Regions from separate parts of the Paenarthrobacter sp. NPDC018779 genome, predicted to be linked through region 1. Evidence: riboswitches for the same ligand, from Rfam matches in the RefSeq annotation. Region 1 holds a riboswitch; each other region holds the start of a gene.

Region 1 (4,740 bases):
GCTTCGACCTGCTCCGGGCGGACCTTGGACGGTCCTGCGCCGAAGCGTCCGTCCTTGGGCAGCAGGTCGGCGGGAATGGTGATGCTGTTGTCGCTCACGGGTGGCTCCAATGGGTATCGGTCAAAGATGGGTCGTGGCAGGTGGCATCAACTGCTCCTTCGACACCCCAATTCTGCCTGACGTGGCGCGCGGGCAGGAACCTGCGGTTGTCATAGTCCGCCACGTGGAACGGTGCCGTCCGGGTGCGCAGGAAGGCGAAGGGGGATTATTCAGAGTAATTCCAAATAAGCTAAGCTGGAGGAGGCGTCATGGGGCGGCGCCACGGGACCGGCCGCCTCGTCTGGACGCGGTACGGTGGACACTACGCGAGAACTGCGTTCGAGGAGAGCTGAGCTGGATGACGGATCTGATCGATACCACTGAGATGTATCTTCGGACCATTTTGGAGCTTGAAGAAGAGAACATCGTTGCTCTTCGGGCCCGCATTGCCGAGCGCCTGCGCCATTCCGGTCCCACTGTTTCCCAGACCATCGGCCGCATGGAGCGCGATGGCCTGGTGGTCGTTTCCAATGACCGCCATCTGGAGTTGACCGAGATTGGCCGGAAGCGGGCCACCGAGGTGATGCGCAAGCACCGCCTGGCCGAGCGCCTCCTGGCCGATGTGATCGGCCTGGACTGGGCCTATGTCCACGACGAGGCCTGCCGCTGGGAGCACGTGATGAGTGAGCGGGTTGAACGCCGGCTGTACGAGTTGCTTGAGCACCCCACCGAGTCACCCTATGGAAACCCGATCCCGGGCCTGGAAGCACTCGGTGGGCGGACCAGCCAGATCTCCTTGAAGGGCGACGTCAACCTCATCCAGGCCATGGACGGCTACGCCACGGACTCACGGGTTGTGGTGAGCAGGTTGGCCGAACCCATCCAGGTTGAGCCCGAGCTCCTGACTCAACTCGATGAAGGCGGGATCCGTCCGGGCGCGGCAGTTTCGTTGGCGCGGGTAGGGGAGTACATCTCCGTCCGCGTCCCCGGCATCGAGGGCGCCCTGGAACTGCCCCCCGAAGTTGCTGCCCACGTCTTCGTGGCGGTTGGCTGAACGTAGGACTTTCGAGGCACCTCTCCCGAAAAGGATGGGTGCCTCACTTGTGTCCCCGGCCGGAGTGTCTGATCTCACTACCAGAGTCGGGTGGAACGGCGTGACCTGCAGTTTCCGCCGAAAGGTGCTAAGGGCCCGCCCCTGAAAGCGGCGCCGCCGGAAGATAACGAATTTATTACCGAAGGCTTTAATCCCCTATAGTTATCTACTAGCGCCGATACCAAAGCGTTACCTGATCTGGAGCCGAGCTCTGCCAGCAGATCAGGGGTGTTATCCACTACTGGCAGAGGCGGGGGAACCACAATCGGCTGCCTGAAGAAGCAGCCTTGGGGTGAAGTCCGCAGCAGCAGTGCCTACTTACGCAATTTCCTCCGGGATACCTGTGTGCCGTATGCGCTGCGTGCGGGCCGGGTCTTTGCACTCTCTGATCCGAATCCGACAGCTAACTTCGCAGGCTTTCAAGAGAGGAACAGAGTTTGACATCGCAGAACGTCAGGGGCCGCCGACGCGCGTCCGGCCCCGCTGCTGAGCTGCGGCCAGCCCGCGTCGTAACGGAGATCCGGCCCCGCGACACCCAGCGTCAGGTGCGCCGCCGTAAGAGCCCGTTGCGCCAGGTTGCCGATTTCGCCGCAGCCAGTGGCGTAGGGCAGAAAGCCGGAGTGGCTCTTGCCGCCACCGGCCTTGCCCTCACTGTCGGTCTGCCGGCCACAAGCCCCGTCATGGCCACCTCCGAGTCGGGCCAAACAGAAGCTGCCCTGGCCGTCTCCGGTGGCAGCCAGCCTGAGGTTTCCGCGGAAGCGTCGGCCAAAATCGACTTCAGCCGCGCGGCGGTGGCCACCAAGGCCGATCCCGACGGCAAGCTCAAGCAGCTGCTCAGCGCCCAGTCCGTCGGCAGCATCCAGGCCAGTTCCTCCAAAGGAACCCTTGGCAGCCCGCTGGACACGCTGACCACCGCTTCTCCGTTCGGATACCGGGTCAGCCCGCTGACCGGCGGCACCGGCGACTTCCACCGCGGCCAGGACTTCGTTGCGCAGTGCGGAACCCAGGTCCACGCTGCAGCAGCCGGCAAGGTCACGTTCGCAGGGTGGCACGAGTACGGCGGAGGCAACCGCGTTGTAGTGGATCACGGCAACGGCCTTGAAACCACGTACAACCACCTGTCGTCGTTCAACGTGAAGGTTGGCCAGACTGTCAACCGCGGTGACGTGGTTGCCCTGAGCGGCACCACGGGCGCCTCCACGGGCTGCCACCTGCACTTCGAGGTCCAGGTCAACGGCGAAGTCGTGGACCCCATGGGCTGGCTCTAAGCAAAGTCGATGGTCGTCTCTCGCATTCGCGACACACCCCGTGACCTGAATGTGACATTCGTGTTCAACTGTTGTACCGTCTAAAGCGCATCGGCTTTTTAGGGGGCCGATGCACTTGAGTGGATTGCCTAGCTCTGCCACCACTCAAGGTCCGTTCGCAAAATTCGTCTGGCAGGGGCGGGGGAACCACTTTTGGTCTTCGAGAGAAGGCCTTGGGGTTAAGTCACAAAGCTTCCCGAAGCGCGTGGCCGGATGACTCCCATCCGAATCCGACAGCTCACCTCGCAGGCATTGGGAGAGGCTACCTACGTGTCATCACGCACTACCCCTGCGCGCCACCGCGCCGAGACGGTTCACCCGTTGAACACTCTTTCGAAGGCTGTTTCAGCGAATGCCGGAACCGTTGGCCGCCAGGCCGCAGTTCTTGCCGCAGCCTCCGGCCTCGTCCTCAGCGTCGGCCTTCCGGCCCAGGCAGCGGACACCGATGTTTCCAAGGCCGAGACGAGCACGCAGCAGCTCCTCACCACCGAGGTTGTCACCGCAGAGCCGACGGCCACTGTTTCCTTCGAGAGCCCCGTCGTGGCCACCAAGGAAGCCCCGAAGGTCCAGCGCGCGTCGCAGACCACCCAGCGCTCCCAGACAGCTGGCAACCAGACCACTGGCAGCCAGGCCGCCGGCTCGCTCACCGCACAGTCTTCCGACGCCAAGGAAACGGCCTCCAGCGCCGCAGCTTCCGGCCTCGCCGCGATCGCCTACACGGGCATCGGCCACCCCTACGTTTGGGGCGGCACCACCCCCAACGGCTGGGACTGCTCCGGCTTCACCCAGTGGGTTTACGCCCAGGCCGGCATCAGCATTCCCCGCGTCAACGCCTGGACTGCCATGAAGGCCACCAGCACGCCGCAGCCGGGTGACCTGGTCATGCAGAACGGCGGCGCACACGTTGGCATCTACGTCGGCAACGGCATGATGATCAGCGCTCTCAACCCGAGCCAGGGAACCTTGCTCCACTCGGTGGCTTCCACCGGCACGTCTTCATTCTTCACCCTCCGCTAAAACCCCGTTCGGGGTACGCCAGCATGCCCCCCAAGTGCTGGCTTGCCCGCAAACCGTGCGTGCCCCAACCGCGTGCGGAAACGAAAAGAGATTAAAAATGACCAGTGCACACAAGGTTGCACGGCACCGAGCTGAGGCCCCCAAGACCAGCTCCCTTGCCGTGATCGCGAAGGCTGTCAGTGACAACGCCGGTGGCGTCGGCCGCCAGGCAGTTGTGATCGCTGCCGCTTCAGGACTGGTCTTGACCAGTGGCGTTGCTGCGAATGCCGCCGACACCAACGTCCAGCGTGAGTCCACGGCCACCACGGCCCTTGATGTCCAGGCAGTCACGCAGTCCACCATCGCTGCCGATTCCACTGTGGCCATCTCCTACGAGAGCCCGGTGGTCACCACGGTGGAGGCTCCGGCTCCCGTAGTTGAGAAGCCCGCAGCGAAAACCGGCTCCGGCTCCACTGCTACTGCTGGCGCCAGTGCCACCGTAGCCGTCAGCAACCCGGCCCCGGCCGCCAAGGCTCCGGCAGCGTCCAGCGGCCTCGGTGCTGCCATCGCCGCGGCAGCCTACGCCCAGCTCGGCGTGACCCAGGACTGCACCATGCTGGTGACCAACTCGCTGGCCGCCGTGGGCATCAACTTCCACGACTGGCCCGCCGGCTACCTCTCCCTCGGCCGCACCGTCAGCGCCGCCGAAGCGCAGCCGGGCGACCTCGCGTACTACGCCAACGGTGGTTACGGTGGAATGGCGCACATCGCCGTGTACGTCGGTAACGGCATGGCAGTGCACGGTGGATGGAACGGATCCACCACCGCACTCTTCAGCGTGAACGTCGGCTCCGGCCCGGTCTTCATCCGCGTGAACGGCTGATACAGCTTCTTTGAACGCCCCGCAGGATTTCCTGCGGGGCGTTCAGCTTTTAGGCCCTCGTGGAGGGCCAGGCAAGGTGTCCCGCACATGAACATTCGCCGACACCGCCCGGGAACCGGTCCGAAAATTCGTTGATACGGCATATAAGTGCTTACCCTTATGGTGTCGATCCACAGCCCGTACATGCAGAGGGCAGCCGGCCCTCGTGCCCCTGACGGGTGCGGCCGTGAAGAGGTACGTGCATGCGCACACTCGTTCTGAATGCTGGATATGAACCGCTGGCGGTAGTAACCTTCCGCCGGGCGCTGGTCCTTGTGCTGACTGGGAAAGCTAGCGTAGTGGCCGAAGGCGGCGAACCTGTCGTCGGGCCACAGGAGATTCTGGGACGTCCGTCCGTGATTCTTCTCAACCGCTACATCCGT
Region 2 (4,740 bases), on a different contig from region 1:
GTCCTGAATCGGATCCGCGCGTTCGCCCCGGAGGTCCCCGCCCTTTTCCTCACCGCCAAGGACGCTGTCCAGGACCGAATCGTTGGCCTGGCTGCGGGCGGTGACGACTATGTGACCAAGCCGTTCAGCATGGAAGAAGTGCTGCTGCGCCTTCACCGCTTGGTGCAGCGTTCCGGTGTTGCCGCCATGGACACCGCAGAACTCGTAGTGGGCGACCTGACCCTGAACGTGGACACCCGCGAGGTAACCCGGGCCGGCGAGGACATCGCCCTCACGGCAACCCAGTTCGAGCTCCTGCGCTACCTCATGGAGAACCCCAAACGTGTGGTCAGCAAGGCCCAGATCCTCGACCGCGTGTGGGACTACGACTTCGGCGGGCAGGCGAACATCGTGGAACTCTACATCTCCTACCTGCGCAAGAAGATCGAGGCCAACCACCCGCCCATGATCCACACCGTGCGTGGCGCAGGCTACGTCATCAAGCCCGCGGACTAAGCCTTGACCACACTCTCAGGGGTCGCCAGGAAGACGCAGCGGAGTTGGCTGGACCCATCCACCTGGCATTTGCGGACCCGCCTGGTGCTCGTAGCCATGGCACTGCTCGTTGCCATCTGCGGGGCGGTGGGCGTAGTCAGCTATGCGTCCATGGACATGGTGTTCAACCGTCAGTTGGACAAGCAATTGGAGCAGGCGTCCAGCCGCGCAACTGATTTCGGCAGGCCACCCTCCAGCTTCCCGAACGGCCGGCCGGACCCCCTCGAAGCCCGTGGGCAGGGCGCCGGAACCCTGAATGCGCGGATCAGCGGGTCAACCGTCAGTAGCGCCGGGCTCATTGACGCTTCAGGAAACCGTGCGGCCCTCTCCGCCGAAGACAACCAGGTCCTCTTGGACCTCCCCTTGGACAACCGACCCGTGGACCGTTCGCTCTCCAACGGCGACTACCGGCTGGTGGCGGTCAAGATGCCCTACGGGGACGTGATCGTGACAGGCCTGCCGCTGGCTGACAAGCAGAGCACCGAAGCGTCCCTCGTCTGGACCATGGTGTTCGTATCGCTGGGCGGTCTGGTACTGATCGGGCTGGCCGGCACGGTCATCATCCGGCGGACCATGCGGCCGCTGGAGCAACTGTCCGAGGTGGCCACCAAGGTTTCCCGCCTGCCTCTCGACGCCGGCGAGGTAGCGCTTGCGGTGCGCGTACCCCCGTCGGCCTCCCACCCTGGCACCGAAGTAGGCAGCGTGGGCTACGCCCTCAACCAAATGCTGAACAACGTTGCCAGCGCCCTCGAAGCCAGGCAGGAAAGTGAAACCAAGGTACGGCAATTCGTTGCCGACGCCTCCCACGAGCTCCGTACGCCCCTTACAGCCATCCGGGGTTACACCGAGATGCTGCGGATGACCGAGAATTTCACCGAGGATGGCCGCAAGTCGCTGGCGCGCGTCCAGAGCCAATCGGAGCGGATGAGCACGCTGGTGGAGGATTTGCTGCTCCTGGCCCGTTTGGACGAAGGGCAGCCCTTGAAGGTCACGGACGTGGACCTGACGCAGTTGGTCATCGAAACCGTGACGGACGAGAAAGTCATGGCCCCGGACCACGTGTGGCAGCTCAAGCTTCCGGATGAGCCCATTACGGTCCGTGGCGATGGCACTCAACTTCATCAGGTGCTCGCCAACCTGCTGTCCAACGCACGCAAGCACACCGATCCTGGCACCACTGTGGTCACCGGCGTGATGCTGAGCGCGGACGGGAGTGCAGTGGTCACCGTGACGGACAATGGACCCGGCATTCCCGCGGATTTCCAAGGCCGCATCTTCTCCCGTTTTGCCCGGGCTGACGCTGCACGGTCGGGCTCCGAAGGGACCTCCGGGCTGGGACTCTCAATCGTCGAATCCATCGTTGGAGCGCACGGTGGCAGCGTCGAAGTCACCTCAAAACCGGGGCGCACGGAGTTCGCCTTGCGCCTCCCCTCGGTGAGTAGCGAACGGGTGTAACGAAACCGGCAAGGCGACGCACCGGCGTCGTGATCTCTGTTACCTAAATGTGACTTAAGCGAAATCCTCCTGTACCGTCGAAAGGGTGGGTCGCCCCAAGAGGCCCGCACCCGGGATGCGCCGAGCTCTGCCACTTCCCGGAGTTCCGTTCTCATCGAGGCAGAGACGGGGGACCCAGAGTCTCCGGGCCAGGCATTGCGCCGGCCCTTGGGGTGAAGCCGCAGCTACGCGCGCGGCCGGATGACCTCATCCGAACCCGACAGCTAACTCCGCAGGCGCTGAGAGGTAATCACACATGTCTGAATTCAAGGATCAGACGCGCCATTCCGCGCGTCATCGCGACGAAAACGATGCTCCCCTGACCAAGTCGCAGGCCGTTCTGAAGAACGCCGCGCGCCAGGGCAAGGCCGGCCACCGCATGTCGGTCGTAGCAGGTGTTGTTGCCGCCGCACTCGGCGTCGCTTCGCTGGGACAAGCCGCCAACGCCGCGTTCAACCTGCCGGAACTGAGCCAGGCCGCACAGACCCAAGCCGCCGTACAGTCTGACCCGAAGGCCAATGCTGCTTCAGACGCAGCTGCGGAAAAGGCTGCCGCTGATCGTGCAGCGTCGGCCAAGGCCGCAGCGGACCAGGCCGCGGCCGCAAAGGCAGCAGCTGAGAAGGCCGCCGCCGACAAGGCAGCTGCAGACAAGGCTGCCGCAGAGAAGGCCGCAGCCGACCAGGCTGCCGCTGCACAGGCCGCAGCTGAGAAAGCCGCCGCCGACGCCGCAGCAAAGGCCGCCGCTGACAAGGCGGCAGCAGCAGCTGCAGCCGCCGCAGCTGCCCCCAAGGCAATCGACGACCCCGCAGCAGCCAAGGCCTATGCCGCCAGCATCCTGGCCAACTACGGCTGGGGCCCGGGCGAAATGACCGCCCTCAACACGCTGTGGGAAAAGGAATCCAACTGGCGGACCACTGCCACCAATGCTTCCAGTGGCGCTTACGGCATTGTCCAGTCCCTCCCTGCTTCCAAGATGGCTACGGCAGGCGCTGACTGGCAGACCAACTACCAGACCCAGATCAAGTGGGGCCTGAACTACATCAAGGAACGCTACGGTTCGCCGTCCGCCGCCCTTGCCTTCCACTTGGCCAACAACTGGTACTAAGCCCGGAGGCTTCCCGATAGCCGCTCCTGTTCCCGCCGTTCGCAGCAACCCCAACTGATGCGCACGGCGGGACCGGGGGCGGCTTTTCGCGTCCCCACGCCAAGGTGTTCGCGTTCCACTGGCCGCCGCGCGGGCGACGTTTCCGTCCAACCAAGTTACACAGTCCCGTCACAGCTTCCGCCTAAAGCCCTCACAATCGGCGGCTCCACTCTGGATGCATGACGCTCATAGATCCAGCCACCAGTGCGCTGCCGAACCCCGCCCATGCGGGGCACTCCGCCGCTCCTGCCTTGCCCCACCGGCAGATGCGGCGCTCTCGCGTGGACACCCGGACCACAGTTCCCGTCCTGGACGTCACCGTTCCCGTCCACAACGAGGAAACGGACCTGGAGGAATGCCTGCGCCGCCTGCACGGACACCTCGTGGACACTTTCCCGCATTCCTTCCGCATCACGGTGGCGGACAATGCAAGCACGGACAACACCCTGAAGATCGCCGAGCGACTGGCCCGCGAACTCCCCGAAATTGCCGTCATGCGCTTCGAGGAAAAGGGCAGGGGCAACGCCCTCCGTCAGGTCTGGCTCGCGTCGCCTTCCCCCGTGCTGGCCTACATGGACGTGGATCTCTCCACCGACCTCGCCGCCCTGGCCCCACTGCTGGCCCCGCTGATCTCCGGGCACTCGGACTTGGCCATCGGCACCCGGCTTTCCCGCAACTCCCGGGTAGTCCGTGGACCGAAGCGCGAATTCGTGTCCCGCAGCTACAACGTCCTCCTGCACACCGTCATGGGTGCACGGTTCTCCGACGCGCAGTGCGGCTTCAAGGCCATCCGCGCGGACGTAGCCCACCAGATCCTCCCCCACACGCTGGACAACGCCTGGTTCTTCGACACCGAACTGCTGGTCCTCGCCGAACGCTGCGGACTCCGCGTCCATGAAGTCCCCGTGGACTGGACCGACGATCCCAACTCAAGCGTCGACATCGTACGTACCGCACTGGCCGACCTCCGCGGAATGGCGCGCCTGACGCGCGACCTGGTCACCGGCCGCATCCCCGTTCCCGAACTTCGTGCCGCCCTGGCCCGCGGACCACTCCCCGCTTCCTCACGGACCTCCGAGGCCACGCCGCGCACCAGCCTGTTCGGGCAACTTGTGCGCTTCGGATTCATCGGTGCCGTGTCCACCGTGGCCTACCTGGTGATCTTCCTGTTCTGCCGCGGTTTCATGGACCCGCAGCTCGCCAACTTCCTGGCGCTCATCATCACCGCCGTGGCAAACACCGCCGCCAACCGCCGCTTCACGTTCGGCATCCACGGCGGCAACCACGCACGGCACCACTTCGAAGGGCTGATCGTGTTCGGCATCGGCTTGGCGCTCACCTCCGGTGCGCTCGCCCTGGTGCATGGAAGCACGACGCCGGACCGCTGGGTTGAGGTGGCAACCGTGGTTGGGGCGAACCTCACCGCAACGGTGGCCCGGTTCCTGCTGTTCCGGTTGTGGGTGTTCCGCCGCCCTACGCAAGCAGCGACGCCCGACCAGGCCACGGAGGTGGCAGCAAAGTGATCACCGCCCTCCAACCAGGCACGGCCGCCGCAGCGGAACCTGTGG
Region 3 (4,740 bases), on a different contig from region 1:
TCCTGATGAACAAGTAAAAACACGCTGCCATTGAGGCTATCCACGGCCCCAAAAGTTCTGTAGTGTTCGAGTCACCGAATGGCCGGCAAGCGTGTTCCAGGACACACCCGGCCATTTGTTTGCGGACGCTGGGGGAGCTTGGACGCGAAACAACGCGATGCCTTCGGGCACACACGTCAAGGAGGAGCCAAGCAGTGTCACTCACGCCTGATTCCGGCACAGAGCGCACCACCACCGTGGTGATTGGAGCCGGGCTTTCCGGCCTTGCCGTGGCCAGCGAGCTCAGCCGCTACGGCGTCGGCTCAATCGTGGTGGACGGGTTTGGATCCCTGTCCACATCCGGTCCCTCAGTCCACACGGGAATGCTGCAGCGCTGCGATGCTGGCGACCCCGCGGCCATGGTGGAACGAAACCAGATCCTCCGGCACTTGCGGAACTACGCAGCCAGCCATCAGCTCGATGTGCGGAGCACTACCAAAGCCGTGCGCCTGGACTTCCTGGGAGCCAACCAGGGCCTGCAACTTGGCCAGCGGGCCGTGGCTGACCTCTCGGCTCCCGGCGTTGGCGGCCCCGGCCTGGCGACGGCTGGACTCGCACCCTTCGACCCAACACCCTTCGGCCCAGCACCCTTTGAGTCAACACCCCGCCAGTGGGCCGTGCACACGGCCAGCGGCATCCTTCTGGCGGACCACATTGTGGTGACGCGTTGCGCCCAAAGCCACTTGCGCCGGATGTTGGCCGAACTCGGCATCGCGATCGGGCAGAACCTCGTGGCCGCCATGCGGGCGGTCGGGATGCACCTTGTTGGCGTCGGAGAACTCATCACCCCCACCCCCAAGGAAGTGCTCCGCCAGGCAAAGGCCGTGGGACAGGCGATCTCGTCGAAGGTGGCGCTCCCGGCCGGACCGGGCGTCGCGATCGCCTGAAGCGCCGGCACAGTGCTGCATCTGGAAACGGGCACCTCGGCCGCCTGACCAACCGGCATGTCCGCTGCCGCGATCAGCCAAATGCTGCGAGCAGCCAAATGCCAGGGATCCTGAGTACCCAGCAAGCCCTTAACAGCCGAAGGCCGGCACCCGGAGAATAATCTCTCCCAGGTGCCGGCCTTGGTGTTTAAGCGTGAAGCTTAGGCGCCAGCGCGTACGTACGTGATGGGGCCGGTTGCGGTCAGCCAGCTGATCGGGTGGATGCCGGTCTGGTTGCCGTTGATGCCACCGCTGATGGCCTGGCCGTTGCCGATGTAGATGGCAACGTGGCCGGACTGGACGATCATGTCGCCGGGCTGGGGATCGCTGACTACCTTGCCGTAGTTCAGGAACTGCATCGGAGCGAGGTCACCCACGGGGATGCCTGCCGAGCCGAGTGCGCGCTCCACCATGGCGGTGCAGTCCTGCATGATGCCGATCTGGGCGTAAGCAGAGGCAACCATGGCTGCGTTGACGCTGCCAGCGGGTGCTGCTGCTGCAGGGGCCGCGGCGGCGGGGGCAGCCGCGGTAGCTGCAACAGTAGCCTTGGCGGTGGTGGTCGCAGTGGTCGCCTTCTTGGCCGGAGCCGCAGCCACCGGAGCCGGCTTCTCGATAACGGGAGCCGCGACGGAGGAAACCGCGGGGCGCTCGAAGTTGATGGTGGCCGTTGCAGCTGCGGTGACTACCTTGTTGGGGGTCTCCGCAACGGTTTCGGCAACGGTCGCCGGGCTGGAGTCGCGTTGGACCGGAGCCTGTGCGGGGGTCTCGGCAGCGTGGGCGGCAATGGAGCCGGTCAGGACAAGGCCGGAAGCTGCAGCAATGACGGCTGCCTGGCGGCCAGCGCCGGAAGCGTTGCTGGCAACGGCCTTGGAGATGGAGATGAACGGATTGGGACGTGCGATGTCCGCCTTACGACGGCCGCGAAGAATGCGTGAAGACATGAAAAAGCCTCTCCCGATGCCTGCGAGGTTAGCTGTCGGATTCGGATGGGAGTCACCCGGTCACTATCCCCCGCTGTTCAGCGGAAGCCTCGTGACTTCACCCCAAGGCACGCTCGATGGCGGCCTAAAATGGGTTCCCCGTCTCTGCCGTAGGTTTGTCTGCGAACGGATTCCGGACTGCGGCAGAGCTAGGCAATCAGGCCGGAAGTGCCCCAAAGATGGATTGGGCACAGGTACTACCGTAACGGATGATCACGCCAAAGTCACATTTGAGTAACGAGGAGTTGGCTTTGCGCGTGTCGCGGTAACCCTTTCGAGATTTTCGCAGGTATGTAGAAAACCGCGTCATTCCGCGGAATTATCGCCCTCGGCCTCGTTGGAAGCGGCCAATTTCCTGCGGGCTGTAATCGCCAGGAAAACCACCAGGCCCACTGCCACCACAGCGAGGCCCACAATGCTCCATGGGAAGGGCTGGGAGGCGGCCGGAGCCGACTCGCCGGAGCCGGTCCCCGGGGCTGCCGTTCCCGCGCTCGGAACCACCGCGCCCGAGGCCGAAGCGGACGGCGAGGCGCCCGCGGAGCCGCTTGCCGCCGTCGTGCTTCCCGCGGTGGACGTGAACTTGAAGGTGCCTTCAATCGGGTGCGAATCGGAGCTGACCACGCGCCACACCACGGTGTACTCGCCGGCCGGGGCTCCCGGGCGCAACTTTTGGACTGCCTGGTTGTCGATGATTTCGACGGCGCCGTCCGCCCAGTTTTCGCCGCCCGCGGTCACCGTAACGCCGGAGCCGATGGCCAGCGGACGGTTGTTGAACGTAATGGAGACCGACGCCGGGACTGCCGCCACGGTGGCTCCGTTGGCCGGAGTGGTGGACTCGGCGACGTCGTGCGCGGACGCGGGGGCGGCACCAAAAAGTACCGCCGAGGCGAAGGCAAGGGCGGCAACGACGGCGGCCAGAAGCGGGCGGATGGTACGCATGGGGCGGTTTCTCCTAATGTTGGCTTCCTTACAGACTAGGCGAATCGTCCGGGCGCCCCGTAGCCGCGGGCATAGGATTTGAGAGCACACTCACCCGATCCCCGGAGACCTTCATGCTTAAACAAGGTTCTGCCATAGACCGCTACTTCAAGATTTCCGAACGTGGTTCCACGTACTCACGGGAAATCCGTGGCGGGTTCGCGACCTTCTTTGCCATGAGCTACATCGTGGTCCTGAACCCCCTGATCCTCTCCGGAGCCGACTCCAGCGGAGCCTCCTTGGGCTTCACCGCCGTCGCAGCCACCACAGCGTTCGTTGCGGGCATCCTGACCATCCTCATGGGAGCGTGGGCCAAGCACCCGTTCGCCGTCGCCACGGGCCTGGGAGTGAACGCCTTCGTTGCCGTGACTGTGGCTTCGCACCCGGGGCTGACGTGGCCGGACATGATGGGGCTGGTGGTCCTGTCCGGCCTCACCATGCTGATCCTGGTCCTCACGGGATTCCGGACTGCCGTATTCAAAGCCGTGCCGGAAGCCCTCAAGACCGCGATCGTGGTGGGTATCGGCCTCTTCATTGCCCTGATCGGCCTGGTCAACGCCGGGTTCGTCCGGCGCATCCCCGACGCCGCCGGCACCACCGTTCCACTCGGCTTGGGCGTGGACGGCAAGCTCATGGGCTGGCCCACGCTGGTGTTTGCCGTCGGATTGATCCTGACCATCGCCCTGGTGGTCCGCAAGGTGCGCGGCGCGATCCTCATCGGCATCGTCGTATCCACCGCGCTGGCAGCGATCCTGGAATTCACCCTCCACATCGGCCCGAGCTTCGACGGCAAGAACGTCAACCCGCGCGGCTGGTCCCTCGTGGCACCGACGCTCTCCGAGTGGGGCGCCCCGGACCTTTCTTTGATCGGCAAGGCGAACCCTTTCGGCGCCTTTGAACACCTTGGTTTCATCGCGGCCGCCCTGCTGGCCTTCGTGATCCTGCTCAGCATCTTCTTCGATGCCATGGGCACCATGGTGGGCCTGGCCAACGAGGCCGGAACCGTGGACAAGCACGGCAACATCCCCAACGTGGACCGCGTGCTCCAGGTGGACGCCCTCGGCGCGATTGTTGGTGGCGGCGCGTCCGTCTCCTCCAACCAGATCTTCGTGGAGTCCGGCGCGGGCATCGGCGAGGGTGCGCGGACCGGTCTGGCGTCCATCGTGACCGGCGTGCTGTTCCTGGTGGCCATGTTCTTCACGCCGCTCATCAACCTGGTCCCGTTCGAAGCCGTCGCCCCCGCACTGGTGGTGGTTGGCTTCATGATGGTCTCCCAGGTGGGCAAGATCGACTGGCAGGACTGGGGCGTGGGCATCCCGGCGTTCCTCACCATCGCCCTCATGCCGTTCACGTACTCGATCGCCAACGGCCTGGGTGCAGGCTTCATCTCCTACGTCCTCATCCGCACCTTCCAGGGCCGCGCCCGCGAAGTACACCCCCTCATGTGGGCTGTTGCGGCGGCATTCCTGCTGTTCTTCGGCATCGGAACAGTGGAGGAACTGCTGGGCGTCAAGTAAGTCGCTGCGCCGAGTTGGCATTTGATGACAGTCCGAGGCTCCCGCATTGTCATCAAATGCCAACTCGCGGTTTTTTGAGGGACGGATGTCCGGGGTTTCAGACACTCCGGACCCGGAACTGCTGGCTTTGGCAGTCCGGGTCCGGTGTGCTTTAAGCATGGAAACCAGTGCCTTCACCGTAGACACCACCCCGACGCCGTGGACCGGCCGCTTCGATGGCGACGGCGACGAACACCGCCGCTGGTGGCAGGCCGTGGCTCCCCATACTCCGGAGGCCGCCGCAGCCGCCTCGCGTCCCGC

What was found. Region 1 has a riboswitch for cyclic di-AMP ahead of ACH488_RS07030 (C40 family peptidase). Riboswitches for the same ligand answer to the same signal wherever they lie in the genome.
Region 2: another riboswitch for cyclic di-AMP. It lies ahead of ACH488_RS09650 (hypothetical protein); the one in region 1 lies ahead of ACH488_RS07030 (C40 family peptidase).
Region 3: another riboswitch for cyclic di-AMP. It lies ahead of ACH488_RS13875 (NlpC/P60 family protein); the one in region 1 lies ahead of ACH488_RS07030 (C40 family peptidase).

The regions. Positions count from the first base shown of each region.
Region 1 is NZ_JBIRZS010000004.1:163,839-168,578, reverse strand. It holds gene serC (phosphoserine transaminase) at 1-98, opposite strand, end outside; gene ACH488_RS07040 (metal-dependent transcriptional regulator) at 398-1,093, shown strand; cyclic di-AMP (ydaO/yuaA leader) riboswitch at 1,325-1,565, shown strand; gene ACH488_RS07035 (M23 family metallopeptidase) at 1,570-2,400, shown strand; cyclic di-AMP (ydaO/yuaA leader) riboswitch at 2,540-2,705, shown strand; gene ACH488_RS07030 (C40 family peptidase) at 2,710-3,456, shown strand; gene ACH488_RS07025 (NlpC/P60 family protein) at 3,554-4,318, shown strand; gene ACH488_RS07020 (HNH endonuclease) at 4,561-4,740, shown strand, end outside.
Region 2 is NZ_JBIRZS010000006.1:168,815-173,554, reverse strand. It holds gene ACH488_RS09660 (response regulator transcription factor) at 1-495, shown strand, start outside; gene ACH488_RS09655 (ATP-binding protein) at 499-1,989, shown strand; cyclic di-AMP (ydaO/yuaA leader) riboswitch at 2,098-2,281, shown strand; gene ACH488_RS09650 (hypothetical protein) at 2,285-3,133, shown strand; gene ACH488_RS09645 (glycosyltransferase) at 3,352-4,695, shown strand; gene ACH488_RS09640 (ArnT family glycosyltransferase) at 4,692-4,740, shown strand, end outside.
Region 3 is NZ_JBIRZS010000012.1:111,190-115,929, reverse strand. It holds gene ACH488_RS13880 (FAD-binding protein) at 195-926, shown strand; gene ACH488_RS13875 (NlpC/P60 family protein) at 1,127-1,906, opposite strand; cyclic di-AMP (ydaO/yuaA leader) riboswitch at 1,910-2,101, opposite strand; gene ACH488_RS13870 (copper resistance protein CopC) at 2,252-2,884, opposite strand; gene ACH488_RS13865 (NCS2 family permease) at 2,998-4,440, shown strand; gene hutG (formimidoylglutamase) at 4,598-4,740, shown strand, end outside.